DNA from 3 places in the Anaerotignum propionicum DSM 1682 genome. Region 1 is predicted to be linked to each of the others. Evidence: riboswitches for the same ligand, from Rfam matches in the RefSeq annotation. Region 1 holds a riboswitch; each other region holds the start of a gene.
The links. A riboswitch is a leader RNA that binds a small molecule or an ion and turns the genes downstream of it on or off. The one in region 1 is predicted to bind FMN.
Positions count from the first base shown of each region.

Region 1 (8,257 bases):
CAGGGGACACGCTCTGGAAAACACCTGCATTTCCCCATCTTTTTTGCAAATCATTTTTTCATATGCCCCAGAGCGCACTGTAGCCGCCGTACCGATTACACCGATTTTTTTGTTGTGGGTGGATCGAAGGGCTTCACCCACCCCTGCATCCACCACCCCAAAAATAGGTACATCGAAGGCGCTATGCAGCTCTTCCAAGCTATTGGAGCTGGCCGTATTGCAGGCAACAATAATCGCCTTTACTTCCTTGGTAAGCAAAAAGCGTACATTTTGCTTGGAAAACTTCGTCACCGCCTCCTTTGACTTGCTGCCATAGGGTAAGCGGGCTGTATCGCCAAAATAAACGATATTTTCATGAGGCATGACCTTCATGACCTGTTTTACAACTGTCAATCCGCCCACTCCCGAGTCAAATATACCAATCGGTCTTTTATCCATAAGGTTCCTTCTTTCTTTTCAGCCTCGGATTCCATTATCACGGGTGAGGGCCAATTCAATCAAGCAATCCATTAGTTCTGCTTTTGTTACTCCAGCCGTTTCCCACAGCATAGGATACATACTAATAGCAGTAAAGCCGGGCATAGTGTTGATTTCATTAAACAAAACCCGCCCTGTTTCCTCCTCCATAAAAAAGTCAACCCGCGACAAACCGCTGCCATCTACCGCCTGATAAATTTTTGCGGCAATCTTTCGTATGGTTTTCTCTTCCTCAGCTGTAATAGGAGCAGGGATTACAGTACGGGACTCGCTATTGTTATATTTCGCATCATAATCATAAAATTCTGCCGCCGGCAACACCTCGCCGACACCGCTCACTACAGGCGCCTCATTGCCAAGAACAGAGCATTCAAATTCTCTGCCAATAATCGCCTCTTCCACAATAATTTTACGGTCATACTCTGCCGCCAAGTTGATTGCATTGACTAAGGTTTCTTTGTTTTTAGCCTTGCTAATGCCCACGGATGAGCCTGTATTTGCGGGTTTTACAAAGCAAGGATAGCCCAGCTTCTTTTCCACCCGCTCCACCAATTTATCCATATCTTCCAGCTCCTCTTTTTGAAACCAGATGTATTTCGCTTGAGGAACTGCTGCATTTTTTGCAATTAATTTGGTAAAAACCTTATCCATGCAGACAGCAGAGGATAAAACACCGCAGCCTACATAAGGGATACATGCCATTTCCAAGAGACCTTGAATGGTTCCGTCTTCCCCCCATGCACCATGCAGAGCTGGAATTACCACATCCACAGGAATTACCTTTACATGTCCGTTTACTATTTTCAAAAGGGCTTTTTGCTTAGCATCAGGGCTTATAATTGCGGGGGTTGCATATTTCTCCCATTGGCCTGTTTTGATATGCTCTGTAGGGCCTGTATAAACAAGCCATTCTCCTTCTTTTGTAATACCGACTGGGATAACCTGATACTTTTTACTATCTATTTCATTAATCATCGTTGTTGCAGACATTCTGGAAACTTCGTGTTCTGACGACTGTCCGCCGAATAATACGATTACAGTTTTTCTATTCATATACAAACCTCTTTTCTGCTCCTAAAAGCCGAGTCCAATCAGTACCATTATATGCAATCTATCATTGGCTGACAATAAAAAAATTGATAATTCCTTTTTTCAGCTTATTCATGGCAAAAAAAACAAGTCGTCCCCCGTGTTGAACAGAGGAACGACCTTTCACATCAAAGTTGTTTCGCCACAAATGCTTCCATTGGATTAAGCATTACCCTTTAAAAGATGGGAAATGGATTTATACAATAAAAACGTCATAGTGCCGTTGATACCCGCCTTTAACAAGTTAAAAGGAATGATGATAGGAACCAGCATAGGAATAACTTTTTCTAAAGGCATATTCATGAATAAGGGTGTGAATATCATGTTCATGATAACCATAGCCCCAGTCTGCACTAAAGCACCAACCACTAGAGCAAGAACTGCGTTTTTTCTGGTTTTATTTTTCTTATAAATGCTTCCTGCAACGAAGGCACATGCGCCTGTTGCAAAAATATGCATTACGATGCCTATAATCCCACTGCCTGCACTCACCGTTAAACCCTGCACTATGGAAACAACGATTGCAAGCAATAAGCCTGCAACGGGACCAAAGGCAAAAGCACCAATTAAAATTGGGATATCGGCAGGGTCATATTCCAAGAATGCCGCCGCAGGGATCAAAGGAAAGTGAATTGCAGACACCAACACAATAGAGATAGCCCCTAGCATTGCCAAAGACACCATAACCCTTGTGGACATTTTTTTGTTGTTTTTTGTTACTGTTACTTTTGAAGATACGTTTTCCATTTACTTCTCCTCCATTTTCGTCTAAAATTTTCAGGTTATCGCCAAGAAATAAAAGCGAACTTCTTCTTTCTAACGGGCTTTATCCCACAGCAAAAGAAAAAGCCTGAAAATCTTCAGGCTAAATAAGCAAAATAAAGGCTGACGGAAATTCGCAGAAAAAAATACTTTTTTCCACAAAAAAACATCAAACTTTTATTCTTCTTCCATCCAGACTATACTGTCGGTTTTGGAGTTACACCAAATCCTGCGCAAGTGCGCTCGCGGACTTTACCGCCGATCGGGAATTTCACCCTGCCCTGAAGAATTTCATATATTTAATTACAGTCACATTATAAATCCAAGAGAAAGGAAAGTCAACACCAAATAACAAGATTTTTCTGCATTCTTATGGAGATTTCGCCAATTTTGTCCTGAAAAGTTAAGGTTTGGGCTATCTCTTCTCTTGGGCATCCGATGAATTTTTACGCTGGTCTTCCCCTTTTTTTCTGAAAAAGCTCAAGCCTAAATTTAGTAAAACCAGCGCCAATAAAAATCCTAAAAACAAAGGCAGCACCGGGGGTATGTCCTGACCCTGTTTAGCTGCAGTTGTCAACATAAATAATAGCAAAGCATTCACTCCCTTTCGTTTTTTAATCTCTTATTACAAACCCATGGAATACGGTTTCTGTAAAGTAACAAAAGTAATTCTAATGATTCAAAAGATGGGATTGTTTCAATCTTTTTCTATACTGTTTTTAAAGATATTTTACTTGAAACATCTATTTTAGATACTATATAATATATCATACCTGATTTTTGTGCACAAAAAAAGCCCTTATTGCAAAGCAATGGGCTTTTTACATTTCTTAATCCTGTGTATAAGGCATCAGGGCTACGTGTCTTGCTCTTTTGATAGCAGTTGTCAACGCTCTCTGGTGCTTAGCGCAGTTGCCTGTAATTCTTCTGGGAAGGATTTTGCCTCTTTCAGAAACATATCTTCTCAGCTTATTTACATCTTTGTAGTCTACGGTTGTTATTTTATCCGCACAACATTGGCAAACGCGTTTTTTTCTACGACCACGTTTTTTCTGAATCATGTCTAAGTCCTCCTTCTTTACTGAATTTTAGAAGGGCAGATCGTCGTCTTCGATGCTTTCATCGATTGGGTAAAAGCCATCATCTTGGGCTGTCTGCTTGGGTGCAGCGGGGGCATCGGCCTTATGGCCTTCGAAGGATGCTTTGCTTTCGGCAAAGTATTGCTCCTCTACCACAACGTCTGTGCTCCAGCGTTTTTTGCCCTCGTTATCGTCCCAGGAGCGAACCTGAAGTCTACCGATAACGCTAACCATCTGACCTTTTTTGAAGTATTTTTCCGCGAATTCGCCTGCTTTACCAAAGGAAACACAATTGATAAAGTCAGCGTCGGGCTCGCCTTGGCGTTTGAAACGGCGGTTCACCGCCAAAGAGTATCTGGCTACGGCCAAAGGTTCATTTCCCTGAGAATATCTAACCTCGGGGTCCTTGGTCAATCGACCCATAAGAATCACTTTGTTCATAGGATTACCTCCTTCTTACGCCTCTTTGCGGATAATGAGATAACGTAAAACGTTTTCCATAATACGCATACGAGCTTCAACTTCTGCGGGAGCATTAGCGGGAGCTTCGAATGTTGTGAAGCTTAAGAAACCTTCGTTTACTTTTTTAATTTCGTAAGCAAGCTTTCTTTTGCCCCAATCATCAACTTTTTCGATTTTCGCGCCGAATCTTTCCAAAGTAGCCTGAACTTTCGCTACTTCTTCTACTCTGCCTTCTTCGTCCAGTGCGGGACTTAAAACCATAGCTAATTCGTACTTGTTCATGTGGGTTACACCTCCTTTTGGACATATGGCTCTCCCCTTATTGGGAGAACAAGGATTTGAGTCGGCACAATTACCGACTCTAAAATAAAATATCACAAAAAACACGGTAGTGCAAGCTTTTTTTCCTCTTTCTCATGATTTCGAAGGCTTTTCTGCTTAATCTCCATATTCCTGTTCCAATTTTTTCATTCTGCGCTCCTCCAAACGAACGAACATGGCTCTGGCCAGAAAGAACACAACACAAAAAGTAACAATATAAGAAATTGCGAATTCTTTAGATACTTGTCTGCCGCTAAACAGCCAAAACAGAAAGAAAAACACAATTCCCACAAGGGCTCCTGCAATATTTCTTTTTGGACTCATCTGCTGGCGAAGATTTGTAGCCAGGACTACCCCCAATTGACGACTGCGCACCATTTGGTAGATAGGAGCCACAATCATAATCACATACTCCGTAATGCACTGGGTTAAATCCATTTTAAAAAATAACACTTTTACCAAAAAGGCCGCCACAACAAAAAGATATGCTAACTGAAATAATTCCCCATAAATCTTATTTTTAGACTGCTCCACTCTTTCATCTTTTATCTTCATTTTAATTACCTCCTATTATTCAAATTTTCAATCGTCGCTCCACTGTTCTTCCAGCTTCTTTTTTCTTTCCTTTTCCGCCGGAATGATAATGCCCCCAAGGGCAACAGCAATAAAACCATAAATCAGTAAGGTTGCAACCCAATTAATTACACTTTCTATGCCTCCAACCCAGCCTGCTAAAATAACCAAAATTGTGCTCATAAGTAACAAACTATACATTATTCTTTTGTTTAGCCTTCTGTCATCAGGAAAAGCAATCCCCAATTGCCTTGGGCGAATGTTGAAATACAAAGGCGTTAGCAATATAAAAATAAATTCTGTAATGCATTGTTGATAATTCATATCAAAATAAAAGAGCTTCGCTATAACAGAGATAAAGCAAAGGTAATAAATTGCGATAAACCACTCTGTTGAAATTTTGTTTTTGACCCGCTCCAAACGTTCATCTTCAAATTTTCTTTGGGCTAACATAAAATCCCCTCCTATTTTTTATTTTTCTTCTTCCCAAAACAAATCATCCAACGTTTTACCCAGTGCCTTGCATAGGGCAATACATAAATTGATAGTAGGATTATATTTTCCCGCTTCAATCATACCAATGGTCTGCCTTGTTACGCCCACCCTTTGGGCAAGCTCATCCTGAGAAAGGTCTAAAGCCGCTCTGGCAGACTTGATTTTTAAATTTTTCATTTCACCACTTCCTCTCTTGCTATACTCTTGTTATACAATATATTATTCTTAATGTCAATTATATTTTACATAAAATTTAAAATAAATTGCATTTTGCAACATAACTTGTGTTATAACCCCTTTCCAATTATAATAGTAGGTAAACGTGAACGAAGGAAGAAAGGTGAAACCAATGATTACAAAAGTGTATGAGAATCCAAATATTTATAAAATAGATGTACCTCTCCCTAATAATCCCCTGAAAAACTTAAATTGCTATGTAGTGCAGGATAACGGGGAAAGCCTGATTGTTGATACAGGCTTTAACCGCCCCGAATGCAAAGAAGCTTTACTTGACGGCTTACGAGAGCTAAATGTGGACTGGGAAAAAACAAATATGTTCCTTACCCATCTTCATTCTGACCACTCAGGCCTTGCCCCTGCGGTGATGCACGGAAAACCGGGTAATATCTATATGAGCAAAAACGACCATGACTATCTGGGTTGGATTTTAAATGGAAACCGATGGGATACCTTCGATGAAATTTACCGAAAAGAAGGCTTCACCAGAGAGCAATTGGATTGGCTGAAGGAAGAAAACCCTGCCAGAGGCTTTGAACCTGATTACTATTTTGATGCCATCACCGTAGGTGACGGTGATCATTTGAAAGTGGGCTCTTTTACATTTCAGTGTGTATTTGTTCCCGGCCATACACCGGGGCAAACCTGTTTATATCTACCCAAGGAAAAATTGATGCTCTCTGCCGACCACATTTTGTTTGATATTACACCAAACATCACGGCTTGGGTGAACATAGAGGATTCTCTGGGAGATTATTTAGACAGCTTAGTAAAAATTCGTGCCTTTGATATGAAAACAGTATTACCCGCTCACAGAAAAAATGAAATGGATGTTTATGTACGCATTGAAGAAATCATTCATCATCATTTGATTCGCTTGGAGGAAACCATTGATGCATTGGAGAAGTTCCCCAATGCCCATGCAACCCAAATCGGGTCTTGTTTAAAATGGTCCATGCGAGGGAAAACTTGGGAAGAATTTCCCCTTTCCCAGCGTTGGTTTGCTGTGGGTGAAACCATGTCCCATTTGGATTATTTAATCAAACGAGGCATGGTAGAAAAAACGGAAGGTGATTTTTACAGCTATTCCTTAACGGATAGCGGCAAGGCTTGCAAAGAAAAATTGAACCAACTCTGGCAAATATATGCTTAAATACAACTTTGGGAAATAGCCCTTCGTAAAAAGCTAAGGGTTCTGGACAAAAATAAAAAGGAAGGCGTAAGAATGGATATTCTAAAACGATTACAAGAAGAACTGAATATAAAGACTTTTCAAGTGGAAAACACGGTAGCTCTTTTGGATGAAGGCAACACCGTGCCTTTTATCGCAAGATACCGAAAGGAAATGACGGGCTCCTTAGACGACCAAATTATTCGCCAACTTGCGGAGCGTTTGACAGCCCTAAGAAATCTTGAGGAAAAACGAGAGCAAGTGCGCTCCTCCATCGAAGAACAAGGCATGCTTACCGAGGAATTGGCGAGAAAACTGGCGGAAGCAATGACCCAAACGGAAATTGACGATATATACCGCCCTTACCGCCCAAAACGCCGCACCAGAGCCTCCATTGCTAAGGAAAAGGGCTTAGCCCCTTTGGCAGAAATGATTTGGGGACAGGTGCTTTTGACCCCTTTGGCAGAGTATGCCGCTGCTTTTGTGGATGAAGAAAAAGGCGTTTCATCTGTGGAAGAAGCTATAGAAGGCGCAAAGGATATTTTGGCAGAACAGCTTTCCGACGATGCCGGCATTCGTCAGCTCCTCCGGGAGGAATGGCTGAAAAATGGCCTTTTGCTTTCTCAAAAAGCAAAGGACGAGCCTTCTGTTTATGAAATGTATTATGATTACAGCGAGCCCCTTAAGACCATTGCATCCCATCGCATTCTAGCTATCAACCGTGGCGAAAAAGAAGGCTTTCTTTCCGTAAAAATTCAAGGAGAAGATGAACGTCTTTTTGAAAAAATCGGACGAGTTGTCATCAAGAAAAATAGCCACACAGCCGAAATTTTGCAGGCTGTCATTGAGGATAGCTATAAGCGCCTCATTGCACCATCTTTAGAGAGAGAGCTTCGTAACGATTTTACAGAAAAGGCAGAAGAATCTGCATTGGGTGTCTTTCGTGAAAATTTAAAACAGCTTTTATTACAGCCACCCATTGCAGGCAAGGTTGTCTTAGCCTTAGATCCAGCTTTTCGTACAGGATGTAAGCTGGCAGTGATTGATGAAACAGGAAAACCTTTGGAAACAGCGGTGATTTATCCTACACCACCCCAAAATAAAAAGGAAGAGGCAGAAAAAACACTAAAACGCCTCATTGAAGCCTATGCAGTTTCCTTAATCTCCATCGGCAATGGTACCGCTTCCAGAGAATCGGAGCAGTTTGTTGCAGAAGCTTTGAAAGGGTTAGACCGAAAGGTGCAGTATATCATCGCCAACGAGGCAGGAGCTTCCGTTTATTCCGCATCCAAGCTTGGTGCTGAGGAATTCCCCCAGTATGACGTATCCCTGCGCAGTGCTGTTTCCATCGGCAGACGAATTCAAGATCCCTTGGCGGAGCTAGTTAAAATAGACCCCAAGTCCATTGGTGTTGGGCAATATCAGCATGATATGAACCAAAAACGTCTTGGCGAAACCCTAGGGGGCGTGGTGGAAGACTGTGTAAACAGTGTAGGGGTGGATTTGAACACCGCAAGCCCTTCTCTCCTGTCTTATGTGGCAGGGATCAACAGCACCGTTGCAAAGAACATTTTGTTATATCGTGAAGAAA
Region 1 is NZ_CP014223.1:61,821-70,077, reverse strand. It holds gene murI (glutamate racemase) at 1-438, opposite strand, end outside; gene CPRO_RS00305 (D-alanine--D-alanine ligase family protein) at 457-1,530, opposite strand; gene CPRO_RS00300 (ECF transporter S component) at 1,729-2,313, opposite strand; FMN riboswitch at 2,505-2,621, opposite strand; gene rpsR (30S ribosomal protein S18) at 3,159-3,389, opposite strand; gene CPRO_RS00290 (single-stranded DNA-binding protein) at 3,417-3,848, opposite strand; gene rpsF (30S ribosomal protein S6) at 3,864-4,151, opposite strand; gene CPRO_RS00280 (DUF6773 family protein) at 4,308-4,745, opposite strand; gene CPRO_RS00275 (DUF6773 family protein) at 4,773-5,216, opposite strand; gene CPRO_RS00270 (helix-turn-helix transcriptional regulator) at 5,235-5,435, opposite strand; gene CPRO_RS00265 (MBL fold metallo-hydrolase) at 5,608-6,648, shown strand; gene CPRO_RS00260 (Tex family protein) at 6,721-8,257, shown strand, end outside.

Region 2 (8,257 bases), 320 kb from region 1:
GTGAAAGGCATACCTCCTGACTTGGAAAGTATGCCCTCTTTGCAGTATATTATAAGGTTCCTCTTACGATGATTTCTGGAACAGGCTGAGTGATAATTTCTTTGGAAATTTCTTTTTCTTCCTGAACAAAGCCATTTATCCTCGTAATTTGAATTGTGCTCTTTTTCTGTCCGGCGCGACCCTGTTGCTTCACTTTTTGATAGCTTTTGGGTTGGGTGTTGTCCGTTTGATATTCATAAGTTTTGGGTTCCACTGTGGTTAAAACTTGAGTTTCTATTGTCTTTACAGAAATTTTGGGCTTACTGATGGGAACATTAAGCACCTGACCCACATGGATGCCTGTTTGTACGGTCATCCCTGGATTTAATTTCAGCAAATCTTCCAAAGTACATTCATACTTTTTGGCAATTTTAAATAATGCGTCATTCGATACTACGGTATAAGTCCCTGTAACCATTGTGGTGGATTGCAGGGATGCTATGGCATCTTTTTCTGAAAGAACCTCATCAGAATCCACATAGTCGGTGGCAACAGTAACAGTTTCCAACCACTCCGTCTTTGCCTCAACTCCTTCAGCAGGAAGGTAAGGCTCCTTTATGGCCTTTAAAACGTTGTTTGCCTGCTCCTCATTGGCCAAAACAACTCCTTTGCCTCCATCAATCATAATAATGGCCGCATTGACTTTATATGTAACCATATTCCGAATTTTCGGTATCAAATGCTCCAGGGTGCAGACATCCTTTTTTCGGCTGCTTCCAATATGAATGCCAACTGTTTTTATTTCCTCGTTTAGCTTAACCTGGGCACCAACAATCCCTGCAAGCTGCGTTTCAATTGTGCCCGTAATGGTTTTTGCGCTCACCCCACGCCCCTCCAGTACACCAACACTTTCTGCTCCAACGAAAACCTCAGTGCCATCTTTTCGCACAAAAAGAAACAAAATCACCACAAAAATCAGTACAGCTATCCCCAAAAGCATTTGTTTTTTAGGCAATGATATTCGACTTTTGGGCCTTCTCCTTTGCCCATTTTGGGGCTTTTGCAACCTTTTTGTTCGATTTTCGTTATTCTGCTTCGATGCCTTTCTCTTTTTTACTCCGTATATTACCCGCTCATCTCTGCGGGGAAAATTTTCCTTTTCATCAATCACCTTGGTACCACCCACTTTCCCTTATCTCATTCGACTAAAACTAATATTATTGTAAATTATTCAACAGCGGATTGCAAGTAAAAGACAGCATAACCGAAAAACTGTGCCCCAACGATAAAATTACTCTGCTATTAGAATAGTATTCCTTGATAAAAGTAAGTATTGCCTTTTGTAAACTCCGAATTCCGGCTCATAATTTGCAAAGGCATATAAAAAACCATAGGGTTCCCTATGGCTTTAATGCCGGACAAAGTGATTGTTATACAACTAAGGAAAGCAATGCACTCAAGAGCCACTGCTATTTAGATATAAAAAATTTCTTACACGAAAGAAAGGTAAAAAGAAATTGAATTTTAAAGGGTGTCGGCTTTGCCGACACCCTTCCTCCATGCTCTCCGGGAGCATTATTAATTATTTATTGCGAATAGAACGCAAAATAAACTCTGTGTGATATTTGATGTGACCATGGGCAACTGTTGCACCTTCATCAGCATCATGATTTTCGATTGCTCGTAATATCCCTCTATGATGGGCAACAACGGCAGGGATTGAACTGTCTGCCTTTAAATGTGCCATACGATAGCGGTAAAGCTGAATACGTAAATTCTGATAAATCTGAGCTAATTTGTCATTTTCTGTTGACTTTAGTATCAGGTCGTGAAAATCCTCATCAAGCTGAATAATTCGTTCCAAATCATTTTCGTCAATGGCACGCTCAAACTCGCCCTCCAACTTCTTCAACTGTTGAAGATCTTCTTTCTTCATCTTCACGCAGGCAATGCTGGTGGCAAGACTTTCCAAAGCCCCTCTAACCTCAAGAATATTAACAATATCCTTTTCGCTCATATCCAGCACCTGGGCTCCCTTTCTGGGCACAAGCTCCACCAGATTTTCCAATGCCAGCATACGCAATGCCTCTCTGACGGGAGTTCTGCTAACACCAAGCTTATCTGCCAGCTGATTCTCCATCAGTCTTTCGCCGGGAACTAATTTCCCCACTAAAATTGCCTCTCTCAAGGTATGAAAAACTACGTCCCGAAGTGGCAGGTACTCATTGGTATTAATATTAAATTTTGTTTCTTCCATTTCTTTGTTCTCCTCTCTTACCACTGTCACTGTGGTAAATCTTGGTGGCTACAACCTCCTTCAAACCGAATTTTTTCCGGATTGCCGATGCCGCCTTCTTTGCATTCTCTTCTTCCTTAAACAGCCCAAAAACCGTAGGACCGCTCCCGCTCATCAAGGCACCTTCCGCACCAAGATGAACCAATTCCTCCTTTAGCTGAGCAATTTGCGGATGCATGGGTATAGTCACAGTCTCCAGAACGTTTCCCAGAAGCCTCCCCATTTTTGTAATATCCGCCTCAGCCATAGCTTGTATCATCCCTTTTGTATCGGGATGATCCTGGACACTCTGCCAATCCAATCCACGGTATACCGTCGCCGTAGAAACGCTGACAGGAAGCTTCGCCAGTACAACATAACACATAGGACATTGGCATTTCACCGGCGTCAAGATTTCTCCAACACCCTCAGATACTACTGTTCCCCTTTGAACGCAGTATGGGATGTCTGACCCCAAAAGAAAAGCCAAGCTTTCCAATTCTTTCATGGAAAGCCCTAAATCAAACAAGCGATTCATTCCAACCAATACAGCCGCACAATCCGCACTTCCCCCTGCTAAGCCTGCAGCCACAGGAATGCGCTTATCAATTTCGATAAAAACGCCTTCCGTGATGCCGTATTTGGCCTTCATCAGCTCTGCCGCACGGTACGCCAAATTGCGGTTATCCGTGGGCAACCAAGAGAGGTTGCTTTTTAAAATAATTTCATCTTTTTGGATTCGCTTCATGTAAATTCCGTCGTACAAGCTAACTGTCTGCATAATGCTCTGAATAAGATGATAGCCGTCCTCACGCTTGCCTGTTACATCCAATGTTAAGTTGATTTTTGCTCTTGCTCTTAATCTAATGTCTTTCAAAATACACCCTCATGAATAATAATACTGTATACATTGTCTTCTTTATTGTACAATATTTTCGACAAAGTTACAACTGCCATCTTATACAAAAAAACTGGTAACTCCACTATGAAAAACGCTAATAAAAAAATAATGGCTTATTTTGATCCTTTCTTCCTTATAATTTAGACAAGTCCCTTTCCGAAAAATTCCTCTTGCAATTTAAAGACAGTGGTGTATAATGGTGTCGTAAAACATAATACCTCTTCAGGGCAGGGTGAAACTCCCGATCGGCGGTAAAGTCCGCGAGCGAAAGCAGGATTTGGTGAAATTCCAAAACCGACAGTATAGTCTGGATGGAAGAAGAGCAAACATAAAAATGGCAATTTATTTCTTTTCGATTGCCCCTTTTTACAGCAATATTTCTATGCCTTTTTGGCATACCATAAATTCCTTTTCATGGATTTATGGAGCTTCTTTTGCTGTTTCAAAATGTTTGATATGCCCTGTATGAGCTTTTTTGGCACATACAGGGCTTTTTATTGTGAATTTGCGGTTTCATTTTGTGTGTACTTTGAATACAAAGAATCGCATTTCCCCTCTTATACAGAGGTCTCTTTCTCTATCCACTTCTTTGGGAACTCTTTCCCGCCTTTCCCCTGAAGGAAAGGAAGTTATCCCTATGGTAAATGAAAAATATATGAAACGCGCTATCACTTTGGCAAAAAAAGCACTGGGCTATACCAGTCCAAACCCATTGGTAGGAGCAGTTATCGTAAAAGACAATAAAATCATTGGCGAAGGCTATCACCATAAAGCCGGCGAACCCCATGCCGAGCGCATGGCTCTTGCTGATTGTAAGGAAAGCCCAAAAGGGGCAACGATTTATGTCACGCTAGAGCCTTGCTGCCATCAAGGGCGTACGCCCCCTTGCACGGATGCCATTATTGAAGCAGGCATTCAGCATGTGGTCATCGGATCTTCTGACCCCAACCCTTTAGTCATGGGCAAAGGCATAAAAACATTGCGTGAACGGGGCATCACTGTAACCTCTCATTTTTTACAAAAGGAATGTGACGAAATAAATCAAGTATTTTTTCACTACATCACAACAAAAATGCCCTATGTGGCACTGAAATATGCCATGACTGCCGACGGCAAAATTGCTACTGTAACAGGTGCTTCCCGTTGGATTAGCAATGAGGCCTCGCGACAACACGCGCACAAGTTGCGCCATCAGTACAGCAGTATCTTAGTGGGCATCGAAACGGTCTTGCAGGATGATCCTTTGCTAAATTGCAGACTCGAACATGCAGTACAGCCTATCCGTATTATTTGCGATAGTCACCTGCGTATACCTTTGGAAAGTCAAATTTGTAAAACAGCAAAAGTATATGAAACCATTATCGCTTATGCTAATGATACCATGGGAAAAAAAGGCGTTTTAGAGAGCCTTGGTCTTACATTATGGCAGTTGCCTGATGAAAACAACAAGGTATCTTTGCCCAATCTTTTAAAAAAATTAGGAGAAAATGGCGTTGACAGCGTTTTGGTTGAAGGTGGCGGAAGTATACACTTTTCTTTTTTGCAGTCTCACCTAGCCCAGAAACTATATATTTATTTTGCCCCTAAAATCTTTGGTGGTAAGGATGCAAAAACTCCTGTGGGAGGAAGAGGTATTATTCACCCGGATGATGCCTTCAGGCTAAAACTTTTGCATAGTCAAGTGCTGAATGGGGACATTTTATTAGAATATGAAATAGAATCAAAACAAGGGAACAAAAAGGCAATTTTCTAACCTTCTTCACCCTTTGAAAAATTCTTGCATAAAGTGGACGAATATTCTTGGATTTGTTGCAGTGTAATTCCCCGAGAGTAAACCTAAGAAAAGGAGATGCTGTATGTTTACAGGTTTGATTGAAGAAATCGGTTATATCGAAAAAATAACTTCACAAAATAGTAGTGGTCAGTTGTTGATTCACGCAAAAACAATACAGGAAGGCACAAAACTGGGAGATAGCATTGCAGTAAATGGCGTTTGTCTCACTGTAACCAATGTAACGAAAACTTCTTTTACTGCCGACGTTATGCCGGAAACCCTAAAACGGAGTAATCTTGGCAAAATGCAAAAAGGTTCTCCTGTTCATTTGGAACGTGCGATGGCGGCAAACGGACGCTTTGGCGGGCACATGGTGAGCGGTCATATCGACGGTACGGGCATAATCTCGGGGAAAAAGCAGGAAGGAAATGCAATCCGTCTTTTCATTACCGCAGATACACCGCTTTTGCGACAAATGATTGAAAAAGGCTCTATCGCCATTGATGGTGTCAGCCTAACAGTCATTTCCGTGGAACAGTCCCAGTTTTCCGTGGGTATTATCCCCCATACAAGTACACAGACCATTTTATTGGATAAAAAAATCGGGGATAGCGTAAATCTGGAAACAGATGTTATCGCCAAATATATACAACGTTTTTTTGAAAACAACAGTCAACATCAGGAGAAACCTTTAACCTTAGAATTTCTAAGAGAGAATGGATTTTAGGAGGAGAAAAAATGTACAATTATCACACCATTGAAGAAGCATTGGAAGAACTGAAGCAAGGAAAAATCATTCTTGTCACTGACGACCCAGACCGTGAAAACGAAGGAGATTTTATCTGTGCCGCAGAATTTGCCACCCAGGAAAATGTAAACTTTATGGCGAAATACGGTAAAGGTTTAATCTGTATGCCAATGAGTGAGGAATTGGGGCATAAACTAGGCCTGCCCCAAATGGTATCGGAAAATACAGACAATCACTCCACAGCCTTCACCGTATCCATTGACCATGTGGATACCACCACAGGAATTTCAGCCGCAGAACGTTCCATCACAGCCCTTAAATGTGTGGAGGAGGATGCAAAACCTAAGGACTTCCGCAGACCGGGGCATATGTTCCCCTTAATTGCCAGAAAAGGCGGGGTTTTAAAAAGAGAAGGTCACACCGAAGCCACAGTGGATTTAATGCGTCTTGCAGGTTTAAAGGAATGTGGTCTTTGCTGTGAAATTATGGCAGAGGATGGCACCATGATGCGGACACCAGAGCTGTGGAAGGTTGCAAAGGAACATAATCTAAAATTTATTACCATACATGATTTGCAAAACTACTGCCGCCGCCATGAAAAACATGTACGTTGCGAAGCAGTGGCAAACCTGCCGACTCCTTATGGAGAGTTTAAAATCTATGGCTATGTAAACGATATCACCGGGGAGCATCACGTTGCCTTAGTGAAAGGGGAAATCGGCAATGGAAAGGACATCCTGTGCCGTGTGCACTCAGAATGCCTAACCGGAGATGTTTTTGGCTCCTGCCGTTGTGACTGCGGTCAGCAGCTTGCCGCCGCCATGAGACAAATTGAGAAAAAAGGCAGAGGGATTCTTTTATATATGCGTCAGGAAGGCAGAGGCATTGGCTTAATCAATAAATTAAAGGCATATGCTCTGCAAGAACAGGGTCAGGACACAGTAGAGGCAAACATTGCCCTTGGCTTTGCACCTGATTTAAGAGAATACTGGATTGGTGCACAAATTTTGCAGGATTTAGGTGTCAAGGAGTTACATCTTCTTACAAACAATCCTGAAAAGGTTTATGGTTTGGGGGGTTTTGGCGTGGAAATTACGAAGCGGGTGCCCATCGAAATCCAGCCCCAAGAATACGATTTGGAGTATTTAAGAACAAAGCAAGAAAAGATGGGACATATTTTTTCCACTATTCTTTAAAATTTCAGGATAAATTCCTGATACACTGTCCCAAGCACTGCAAAGGGGCAACACTTTAGCTCCTCGTGAGTTACTCGTTTGTATCCAACAATCTTGGAAGGTACAATTGAAAAGGCATAACCCAAGCTTTATAAACAGAAACTGTCATTCATTTATGCAGTACTGTCAAAAAGGGAAAAGTAATAACTACTAGTAATAACTACAAGTAATATGTGCTCTAGATAAAAATTTGTACTACGGAATATTTTATATTAGGAGGGAATACTACCATGAAATTGATTCAAGGAAATTTAATTGCAACAGATATGAAGGTGGCCATTGTGGCATCTCGTTTTAATGATTTTATCGTTGGAAAGCTCATAGACGGAGCGGAGGATGCGCTTCTACGTCACGGTGTTGACCCAGACAACATTTCATTGGTGCGGGTTCCAGGGGCATTTGAAATCCCCCCTGCGGCAAAGCTTATGGTAAACAGCGGTGCATATGATGCGGTTATTTGCCTGGGTGCTGTCATTCGCGGCGCAACCACCCATTATGACTATGTTTGCAGTGAGGTGTCCAAAGGAATCGCCCATCTTTCCATGGAAACCGACACTCCTGTTCTTTTTGGTGTTGTTACCACGGAAAATATTGAGCAGGCCATTGAACGGGCAGGAACAAAAGCCGGAAATAAGGGATATGATACCGCATTGGCAGCCATTGAAATGGTAAACCTTTCTGGCGAAATGAAAAAGATAGGAAAATAAATTCACCCTTAGAATCAATAAGGGGATTTCCAAACAGGAATGGATTCTTCATTGAGAATTGCCATATGAATCCCCTTTTTAAAATAAACCAACAGATACCGGATTACAAATCAAACAGCCTTTTTTAGAGAGCCTTATCTCTAAATCCGCCAATGGTTAAATTTTCTTTAATTATTTAGAAAATCTGTATTGAATCGTATTTTTGTATTATAATCAATATACATAATACAACAATTTATCCTGATGGGAGGGATTCAATGGAGGATTTTTATATAAAAAATAAACAAGCAGTACAAAACTTAATCATCCTTTGCGGGGGAATACTGGCCTGTTTTCTGTTTTTCCGCTATTTATTTCCGATTTTTTTGCCTTTTATTTTAGGCTGGTTATTAAGCTTATTGTTTATTCCTCTGGCGGATCAGTTGGAGAAATATCACATTCCCCGTTGGGCAGGGGCTCTTGTGGGAATTCTTATTTTTATTTCTATCCTAGGGTTTTTAGGGTATTTTGCTGGGAATCAGCTTTACCAACAGCTTCAAAACCTACTGAATGACCTACCCTATTATCTAGAAAAGATGGAGGAAGGCTTGACTCTATTCTGGATAGAGATAAATAACCTTCTTATGGATTTGCCTGAT
Region 2 is NZ_CP014223.1:2,860,896-2,869,152, forward strand. It holds gene CPRO_RS13420 (G5 domain-containing protein) at 50-1,150, opposite strand; gene CPRO_RS13425 (GntR family transcriptional regulator) at 1,562-2,236, opposite strand; gene ispE (4-(cytidine 5'-diphospho)-2-C-methyl-D-erythritol kinase) at 2,217-3,131, opposite strand; FMN riboswitch at 3,370-3,482, shown strand; gene ribD (bifunctional diaminohydroxyphosphoribosylaminopyrimidine deaminase/5-amino-6-(5-phosphoribosylamino)uracil reductase RibD) at 3,793-4,908, shown strand; gene ribE (riboflavin synthase) at 5,012-5,656, shown strand; gene CPRO_RS13445 (bifunctional 3,4-dihydroxy-2-butanone-4-phosphate synthase/GTP cyclohydrolase II) at 5,668-6,873, shown strand; gene ribH (6,7-dimethyl-8-ribityllumazine synthase) at 7,143-7,619, shown strand; gene ytvI (sporulation integral membrane protein YtvI) at 7,877-8,257, shown strand, end outside.
Region 2: it holds a riboswitch for FMN, as region 1 does, so the genes downstream of both, ribD (bifunctional diaminohydroxyphosphoribosylaminopyrimidine deaminase/5-amino-6-(5-phosphoribosylamino)uracil reductase RibD) here and CPRO_RS00300 (ECF transporter S component) in region 1, are expected to answer to the same signal.

Region 3 (8,257 bases), 220 kb from region 1:
CTCAATGTTTGTAATGACAGCTAGGGAGTCAACGTAATAACCCAAATCCCTTAGCTTTTTACTCCCACCTTGAAATTCCTTTTCCACAATTGCTGCGATGCCGCATACCGTTCCGCCTGCTTGCTCAACAAGGTTTGCAAGACCTGCAGCTGCTTCGCCATGGGCAAGAAAATCATCAATGATAAGAACTTTGTCATCCTTACTCAAGTATTGCTTAGAAACCTTGGCAATGGAAACAGTGCCCTTTGTAAAAGATTTTACGGGTGCACCGTAGAAGTCCTCATTCATTGTGCTGGGTTGAGCTTTTTTTGCAAAAACAACAGGCACTAGATCGAAATAAATGGCTGCTATGGCGGCAATGCCAATACCGGAGGCTTCAATGGTGAGAATTTTGTTGATTCCCATGTTCCCGAAGCGGCGATAAATCTCTTTGCCTAATGCCATAAATAAGCCAATATCCAACTGGTGATTCAAAAAAGAATCCACCTTAACGATCTCCGTGCCTATTTCTGTTCCGTCGTTGATAATTCTGCGTTTTAACAATTCCATGATTAATGGCTCCCTCTTATTACTGAAAACTCGATGCTTAAAAAGGTATTTTAATTATACGGTGGGACTCTGACGATGTAAATAGGATAAAGCCGAATTGTATAATATTTTGTTGCGATGCATAGCCTTGGTAGGAAAATAAGCGAAAAAGAGACATGAAATGTATAAACCTTTGGAAAAAAGTTATGAAAGAAAAAATTTTTTTTTCATAAAGCAACTGAGCCGTGTGTATTTTTTTGTAGATATGTAAATTTTCTGTAAAGATATATTAATGTTTTCGAAAGAAATGAAAAGGAAATAGGTAGGGAAAAATAGAAAATTATGATAACTTGGGAAGAAATTTTAAAATTGGCAATCTAAAATTTATTTTTAAATTATAATTGCTATTTTAGGACAGAGGGAAAGAATAGAAAACAGAAGTAGGAACATAATGAGAGGCAAAAGCCATTTTCTTTGAAAGGGTGCCGAATTTTTCGGCACCCAAAGGTAGGCGGTACGGAAAATAAATCCCTTTCCTTAAAAAGCATTATTCTCTTTCCCCATTTGCTTTTTCCAGCTCACGAAGAGAGTTGTGCTCGCTGATACGACCAAGTATATCTTGACGCTCTTCAGTGGTTAGGGTATAAAAGCGCTTCATATCCGAGTCGTTATGGGCAATTTCCTTAGCCAGTTCGGGCTTAAGGGTTGAAATATCCTGAAAAATTTTCATGCTTTCACCTCCTAAGTTCATTATGTGAAAAAATACGAAAAAAGATGCAGTGAGAATTGATTTTTGACTCATAATACCTATAATAAAAATTAGGAGTACAACGTGTTAAATATTGGGGAAGGAGCAAGAAATATGGATTTTTTCGATAAATTAGGTGAAGCTGCCAGAAGCTTGACGGAAAAAGCCGGAGACAGCCTAGAGATTAATCGTTTGAATGGTGAAATTGCCATTGAGAAGGGAAACATTCAGTGCTATCAAAGAGAGCTGGGTGAGTATTATTGGGCAAAATTTGCCGTAGGCGAAAAGCTAGACGAGGAGGCAATGCTGATTTGTGATAAGGTTGTCACCAGTCAGGATCGGATACGTCAGTTTATGCTGGATATTGACAAAGTAAAGAGCGAAAGGGAAATTATTCAGGATGACCGGGCAAAAGCCAAAGTAGTACAGGATGAAAAGGCAGAACAATCTATAGAAGAAACAACTCAAGGTAAGACTGAAACTGTTTCAAATGAAAATCTTGAAAAAACCACGGAATGGCCTCAATTTTGTCCCAATTGCGGCGGTGGTGTAAAAGCAGGGCAACGGTTTTGTATGTTCTGTGGTGCCGAGATTAAAGGATGATTTCGTTGACTTGACTTTTTTCCTGTGATACCATCAGTATAGAAGGAAGAGTATAGACTCTTTATAAAAATATCAGCTTGACAGAAGGAAATGCCATTATTTATTAGGATGTATCGTATACTATAATAAATAAAACAATTCTTCGGAAATGGGAGATACCATACCGGCGGTAAAAGCCCGCGAGCTAAGGCAAAGGCCAAGGCATGATTCGTTGAAATGCGAAGCCGACAGTCAGTCTGGATGAGAGAAGAAGGTTACTGAACACTCACGGTGGTGGGGTGCCTTTTTCTGCGAAAAAATTGATGGGAAAAAGCATTCTACCCCAAATTGGGCAGGATGCTTTTTATTTTTAAAACGAAAATATTTATATTTATGGTACAGATGTCAATTTGATACTATTTAGGGTTGCATGTTTTGTATGCTGTTTTTTCAAGGGGGCGTTGGTATGGCACAGGAAAATAAACTGGGGACAGAAAAAATTGGGAAGCTTTTGGTTCAATTCTCCGTTCCCACAGCACTGACTTTAATTGTAAACAGCTTATATAATATTGTAGATCAAATTTTTATTGGGCATGCTGTGGGGATTGATGGTGTGGCGGCAACAAACGTTGCATTTCCCCTGTTTATTCTGACTGCGGCATTGGCCTTGATGATTGGTGATGGGTGTGCAGCAAATATCAGCCTTGCCTTGGGGCGTAAGGAAGAAGAAGCGGTAGAGCGGTTTTTTGCCAATGGTCTGCTCTTGCTTTTTTTGGCGGGGATTGGCGTTTCTATTGTTGGAATGGTATTTTTAAAACCGCTGCTGTTATTTTTTGGTGCTTCTACTTCAGTTCTGGATATTTCTGCGGAATATACGAAAATTTTATTATGGGGCATACCATTTTCTGTTTTGACCATGGCTCTTACGGCGGTGATTCGGGCGGATGGTAATCCCCGCTACATGATGCGCACCATGATGCTTGGGGCGGCAATTAATTTGATTTTAGACCCTATTTTCATTTTGGGATTTCAAATGGGAGTGAAAGGGGCGGCTTTGGCAACAATTATTGGTCAATTTGTTTCGGGAAGCCTTGCTTTAGCGTACATTCCCAGAATGGAGCATATTCGTTTTTGCAAAGATAAAATGGCCTTAGAAGGGAAATATGTGCTCGGCATTTTTAAACTGGGTTTCCCCAGCTTTTGCATGCAGACTGCCACGGCAGCAACCCAAATTGTGATGTATAATTTAATGCGTAAGTATGGGGCGCTCACTATCTATGGAAGTGAAATTGCACTATCTGCCTATGGAGTTATGACAAAGCTATATCAGATCGCCCATGCAATGTTTGTAGGACTTGCAGCGGGGACACAGCCCATTCATGGATTTAATTTTGGTGCAAAACAGTTTGACCGTGTTCGTCAAACCTATCGTATTGGTTTTTTTGCATCTCTTGTTATTTCTTTTGTTTGGTTTGGAATTTTTCGCTGGGGTGGTGCATTTATTGCGGAAATTTTTGTGCAGGATGAGCCATTGTTTTTGGAATTTACAGAGTATTGTTTTCGGGCTTATATGCTTGCTTTCTTCTTATACGGTCCACCCCAGGTTACTGCATCCTTCTTTCAGGCCATAGGCAAGCCCATGAAAGCCCTTTTGGTTGCGTTGGCCAGACAAGTGCTGTTTTTGATTCCCATGGCTCTGCTGCTGTCACAAAGAGGAGGGATGGATGGTGCACTGAATGCCGCACCTATCGCAGATACCTTGGCATTTTTATTGGCAATGGCGTTGGTTTCTTATGAGTTTTACAGTTGGAGGAAGATCAGCAATATAGCAGAAGCAAGAGATCATTATAACGGTGAAGCATAAAAGAAGATCATGTAAAGGGTTTTCTCTCTTTCTGTTCCTCAAAATGGGGCATATTGGACAAATTTCCTGTGTATTTATAAATAACAAACGGCATAGAAAGGCTGAGGAAAATGAAAAAAAGCTGGAAAAGCGGGTTATGTTATTTATTACTATTTGCCTTTTGTTTTATGGGCGGAAGAATCACTGCAGAAAGACAGGCAGTCAGGGTGGCCAATATGACGCCAAGTGGAAAACTTGCCATTGTAATTGATGATTTTGGATACAACGGAAATGGTACAGATAAAATGCTTGCGTTGTCCATTCCCTTCACAGCAGCGGTAATGCCTTTTTCTGAATACTCAGGGGAAAATGCGAAAAAAGCAGTTGCGGCAGGCAAGGAAGTGATTATACATATGCCCATGGAATCAATGATGGGGAAACGAGAATGGGTTGGGGATAAGGGTGTTTTTTTGAGCATGACCGACGATGAAATTAAGGCTGTGGTTGAGGAAGCTTATGCTATTTTACCGGAAGCAGTTGGTATGAATAACCATATGGGTTCAGCTATTACAGAGGACTCCAGAAGCTTGGGGGATGTTTTGGATGTTGTTAAGGAGAAAAATGGATTTTTCATTGATAGCGTAACCACTTGCAATAGTGTAGCAAAAGATTTGGCGGCGGAAAAAGGAGTACCGTTCTTTAAAAGAAGTGTTTTTTTAGATGGTACCAATGATGTGGAAACGGTAAAGAAAAACCTGCGTAAGGCGGCAGCTATTGCCTTAAAAGAAGGAAAAGCCTTGGCAATCGGCCATGTTGGGCCTGAGGGTGGGGATGTGACAGAACGTGCCATTGAAGAATTGATCCCCGAATTGGAAAAGGAGGGCATTACCTTTGTTACAGCAGGAGACTTGGTAGAGTAGCTTTTAGAAAAAATGCGTCAAGACACTCTTCGGATTTATTTTACCTGCACAGGGAGATTGAAAGCGTAAGTAAAAAACATGAAATTGCCAAATATGAAAGGTTTTTGCGAAGGGTTTTGACTTTTTCTTTTTGCCAAGGATATGGTATAATAGAAGAACAAAAGCATGGAAGGATATCTCTTTTCGGAGAAGGATATACATATTTTAGGAGGAGAAATGTCGCACTGGAATTCGAGGGGACTAAGGGGAAGCTCATTAGAAGAAAACATTAATTTTACCAACGAGAAGTATCGGCAAAGAGGGCTGGCACTTTTTCAAAAGGTGCCTACGCCCATTACGCCGGTGAAAATCAATCAAGAAAATAAGACCATTACTTTAGCTTATTTTGAAAAGCAAAGTACGGTTGATTATATTGGGGTTGCCCAGGGGGTGCCTGTTTGTTTTGATGCAAAGGAAACATCCCATAAGCATCTACCATTGCAGAATATACATCAGCATCAGATAGAATTCATGGCGGATTTTCGTGCCCAGCGGGGATTGGCTTTTCTTCTGGTGCATTTTACTGCGTTAGAGGCATACTTTTTACTGCCTTTTGAAATTTTGAAACAATTTTGGGAGGAAGCGGAGAAAGGTGGAAGAAAATCCATTCCTGTTGAGGCATTTGCGGAAAAATATCGCATCCAGAAAACAGGCAATGGTTTATTGCATTATTTGGAAGCAGTAAGTCTATACTTAGAGGAAACAGAGGAAAAGGAAAGAAAGGAAGGTGGCTTATGTTAAACAAAAGTGTGGTGGAAAATACACTGTCGGCGGCATTAGGTTCAGGTGCCGATTTTGCAGAAATATATATGGAGCAGACCAAACGAAATTCCATAAGTGTTGTAAATGGTAAAGTGGAGTCTGTGCAAAGCGGTCTGGATTATGGCGCCGGAATTCGGTTGTTCTTTCAAAACAAAGCGATTTACGGCTTTACCAACGATACTTCGGAAAAAAATTTAATCCGCATTGCAAGAGAAGCGGCAGCGGCGGCAAGGGGAGATCGGGTATATCCTTTGCAGGGCTGGAAGAGAATGGATTTGGCTTGCAGAAATCCCATAATGGTAATGCCTGATACCGTGGAAAAGAATAGGAAGGCAGAAAAGCTTTTTTTGGCGGCAGAAGCGGCAAAGAATTATAGCTCTTTGATTCATCAAACAAGGACAGGCTGTCTAGATATTGTGAAGGATGTTTTTATTGCCAATACTGACGGACTATGGGCAGAAGAACAGCGGGTGCGCAGTCGATTTACTGTGGAGGCCATTGCATCCTCAGCAACAGAGAAACAAAGCGGGCATTTGGGGCCTGGCGGTTCTGTAGGGTTTGAGCTTTATGATATGATTGAAGTTGAAGAAAAGGCAAGGGAGGCGGCGAGGATTGCCGTAACCATGCTTGGCGCAAAACCTTGCCCTGCAGGGAGAATGCCTGTAGTAATTGATAATGGTTTCGGCGGTGTTATTTTTCATGAGGCCTGTGGACATAGCTTGGAGGCCACGGCGGTGGCAAGAAATGCTTCTGTGTTTGCAGATAAAATGGGTCAGCAAATTGCTTCCTCTGTTGTGACTGCCATTGATGACGGCACCATTCCAAATGGATGGGGTTCTGCGGCAATGGATGACGAGGGGACGCCTACCCAGAGAAATGTATTGATTGAAAATGGAGTTTTGCATTCCTATTTGGTGGATAAATTAAATGGTAGGCGAATGGGTGCAAAATCTACAGGTTCTTCAAGGCGGGAAAGCTATCGTTATGCACCAACCAGCCGTATGACAAATACGTTTATTGATAATGGCAAAAGCACTACCGCTGAAATTATTGGCAATACGGAATTCGGACTGTATGCAAAGCAAATGGGCGGCGGCAGTGTCGACCCCGCCACCGGTGCTTTTAATTTTGCCGTTTTGGAGGGTTACCTGATTCGTGATGGTAAAATTGCCGAGCCTGTAAGGGGTGCCACCCTAATCGGCAAGGGCATGGAGGTTTTGATGAAGATTGACATGGTAGGGAATAATCTTGCCCGTGCCCAAGGGATGTGCGGCAGTATCAGCGGTTCTATCCCCACGGATGTAGGACAGCCTATGATTCGGGTAAAAGAAATGACCGTTGGCGGAAGGGGGTAAGGACTATGGATAGACAGGATTTGCAAAAACAAATGATTCAAGAAGCACTCAAATGCGGCTTTACCGATTGTGAAGTGTTTTATTTGGGCGGAGAAAGCTTTGAAGTTCTATTGATGGAAGGGGAGGTCTCTAACTATGAAAACAGTAGTGAAGCAGGGATTTCCTTTCGTGGAACCTATCACGGACGCACAGGCTACGCTTTTTCAGAACGCTTAGAGGAAGACTGTATTCCTTTTTTGATAGAATCAGCCAAAGAAAATGCTATGCTTATGAGTGAAGATGAGCATGAGGAATTATTTGCAGGAGAAATTTATCCTGAATTTAGCGGATACTACCCGGAATTGGAACGGGTTTGCGTGGAAAAACGGATTCAGCTTGCAAAACGTATGGAGGAAGCGGCGTTAAACGGTGCCGAGTCTATTGCCTCCCTTGATTATTGTGTTTTGGGTATTGGAAAAAGAGAAGTTTCTATTGTAAACAGCCTTGGGTTGGATATTTCCTTTACAAAAAATTTTGCCTCCAGCTACGTCAGTGCCATTGCTAGGGCGGGAGATGAAACAAAGAAAGGCTCTGCCTTTTGGAAGGGTACCGACTGGGCAGAGTTTAATCCTGAGGAGACAGGCAGAAAAGCAGCGAAGCGGGGTGCCGAGCTTTTAGGAGCCAGTTCTGTTAACAGCGGCACCTATAAAGTGGTTTTGGATGGAAAGGCAATGACCTCTCTTCTTTCCTCTTTTAGCGGTATTTTCTTTGGAGAAAATGTGCAAAAGGGCTTTTCCTTACTTAAGGATAGAGTGGGTGAGCAGATTGCATCTTCTTGTGTTACCCTGCGGGATGATGCATTGTTAGAGGGCGGCTATGCCTCTGTACCTTTTGACAGTGAAGGGGTTGCAGGAAAAAATAAGGCCGTCATAGAAAAGGGATATTTGAAAACTTTGCTATATAATCGCAAATCAGCAAAAAAAGATGATGTTGCCTCCACCGGTAACGGCTTTAAGACGGGGCTGACTGCTCCTGTGAAAACGGCGTGTACCAATTTCTATATCCAAAAGGGCGAAAAGACATTGGAGGAACTTTTTTTGCAAATGGAGAATGGTCTTTTTATTACCGATTTTATGGGACTTCATGCGGGAACCAATGGGGTTTCCGGGGATTTTTCCCTTTCAGCAGAAGGGTTTTTGGTGGAACTGGGAAAAATCGTAAGACCTGTGGAGCAGATTACCGTTGCAGGGAATTTTTATACCCTTATGAAAGATATTTTGGAAGTGGGAGAGGATTTGTATTTTGCTGCAGGTGGGAAGGGTTCACCTTCGGTTTTGATTCAAGGAATGTCGGTTGCAGGAAAGTAATAGTTTGATATTGATGCTATATTCAATTTTAAATGGATGTTTATAAAATCTCCGAGTTTGATATATTTTTATGGGGAGTTGTAAACATCCTTTTTAAGTTTTTTGAAGATTTAACCATTTTTTCAAACAAAATC
Region 3 is NZ_CP014223.1:283,005-291,261, forward strand. It holds gene CPRO_RS01280 (xanthine phosphoribosyltransferase) at 1-549, opposite strand, end outside; gene CPRO_RS01285 (hypothetical protein) at 1,076-1,258, opposite strand; gene CPRO_RS01290 (zinc ribbon domain-containing protein) at 1,391-1,879, shown strand; FMN riboswitch at 2,014-2,135, shown strand; gene CPRO_RS01295 (MATE family efflux transporter) at 2,325-3,722, shown strand; gene CPRO_RS01300 (divergent polysaccharide deacetylase family protein) at 3,833-4,621, shown strand; gene CPRO_RS01305 (Holliday junction resolvase RecU) at 4,838-5,401, shown strand; gene CPRO_RS01310 (TldD/PmbA family protein) at 5,395-6,777, shown strand; gene CPRO_RS01315 (TldD/PmbA family protein) at 6,783-8,123, shown strand.
Region 3: it holds a riboswitch for FMN, as region 1 does, so the genes downstream of both, CPRO_RS01295 (MATE family efflux transporter) here and CPRO_RS00300 (ECF transporter S component) in region 1, are expected to answer to the same signal.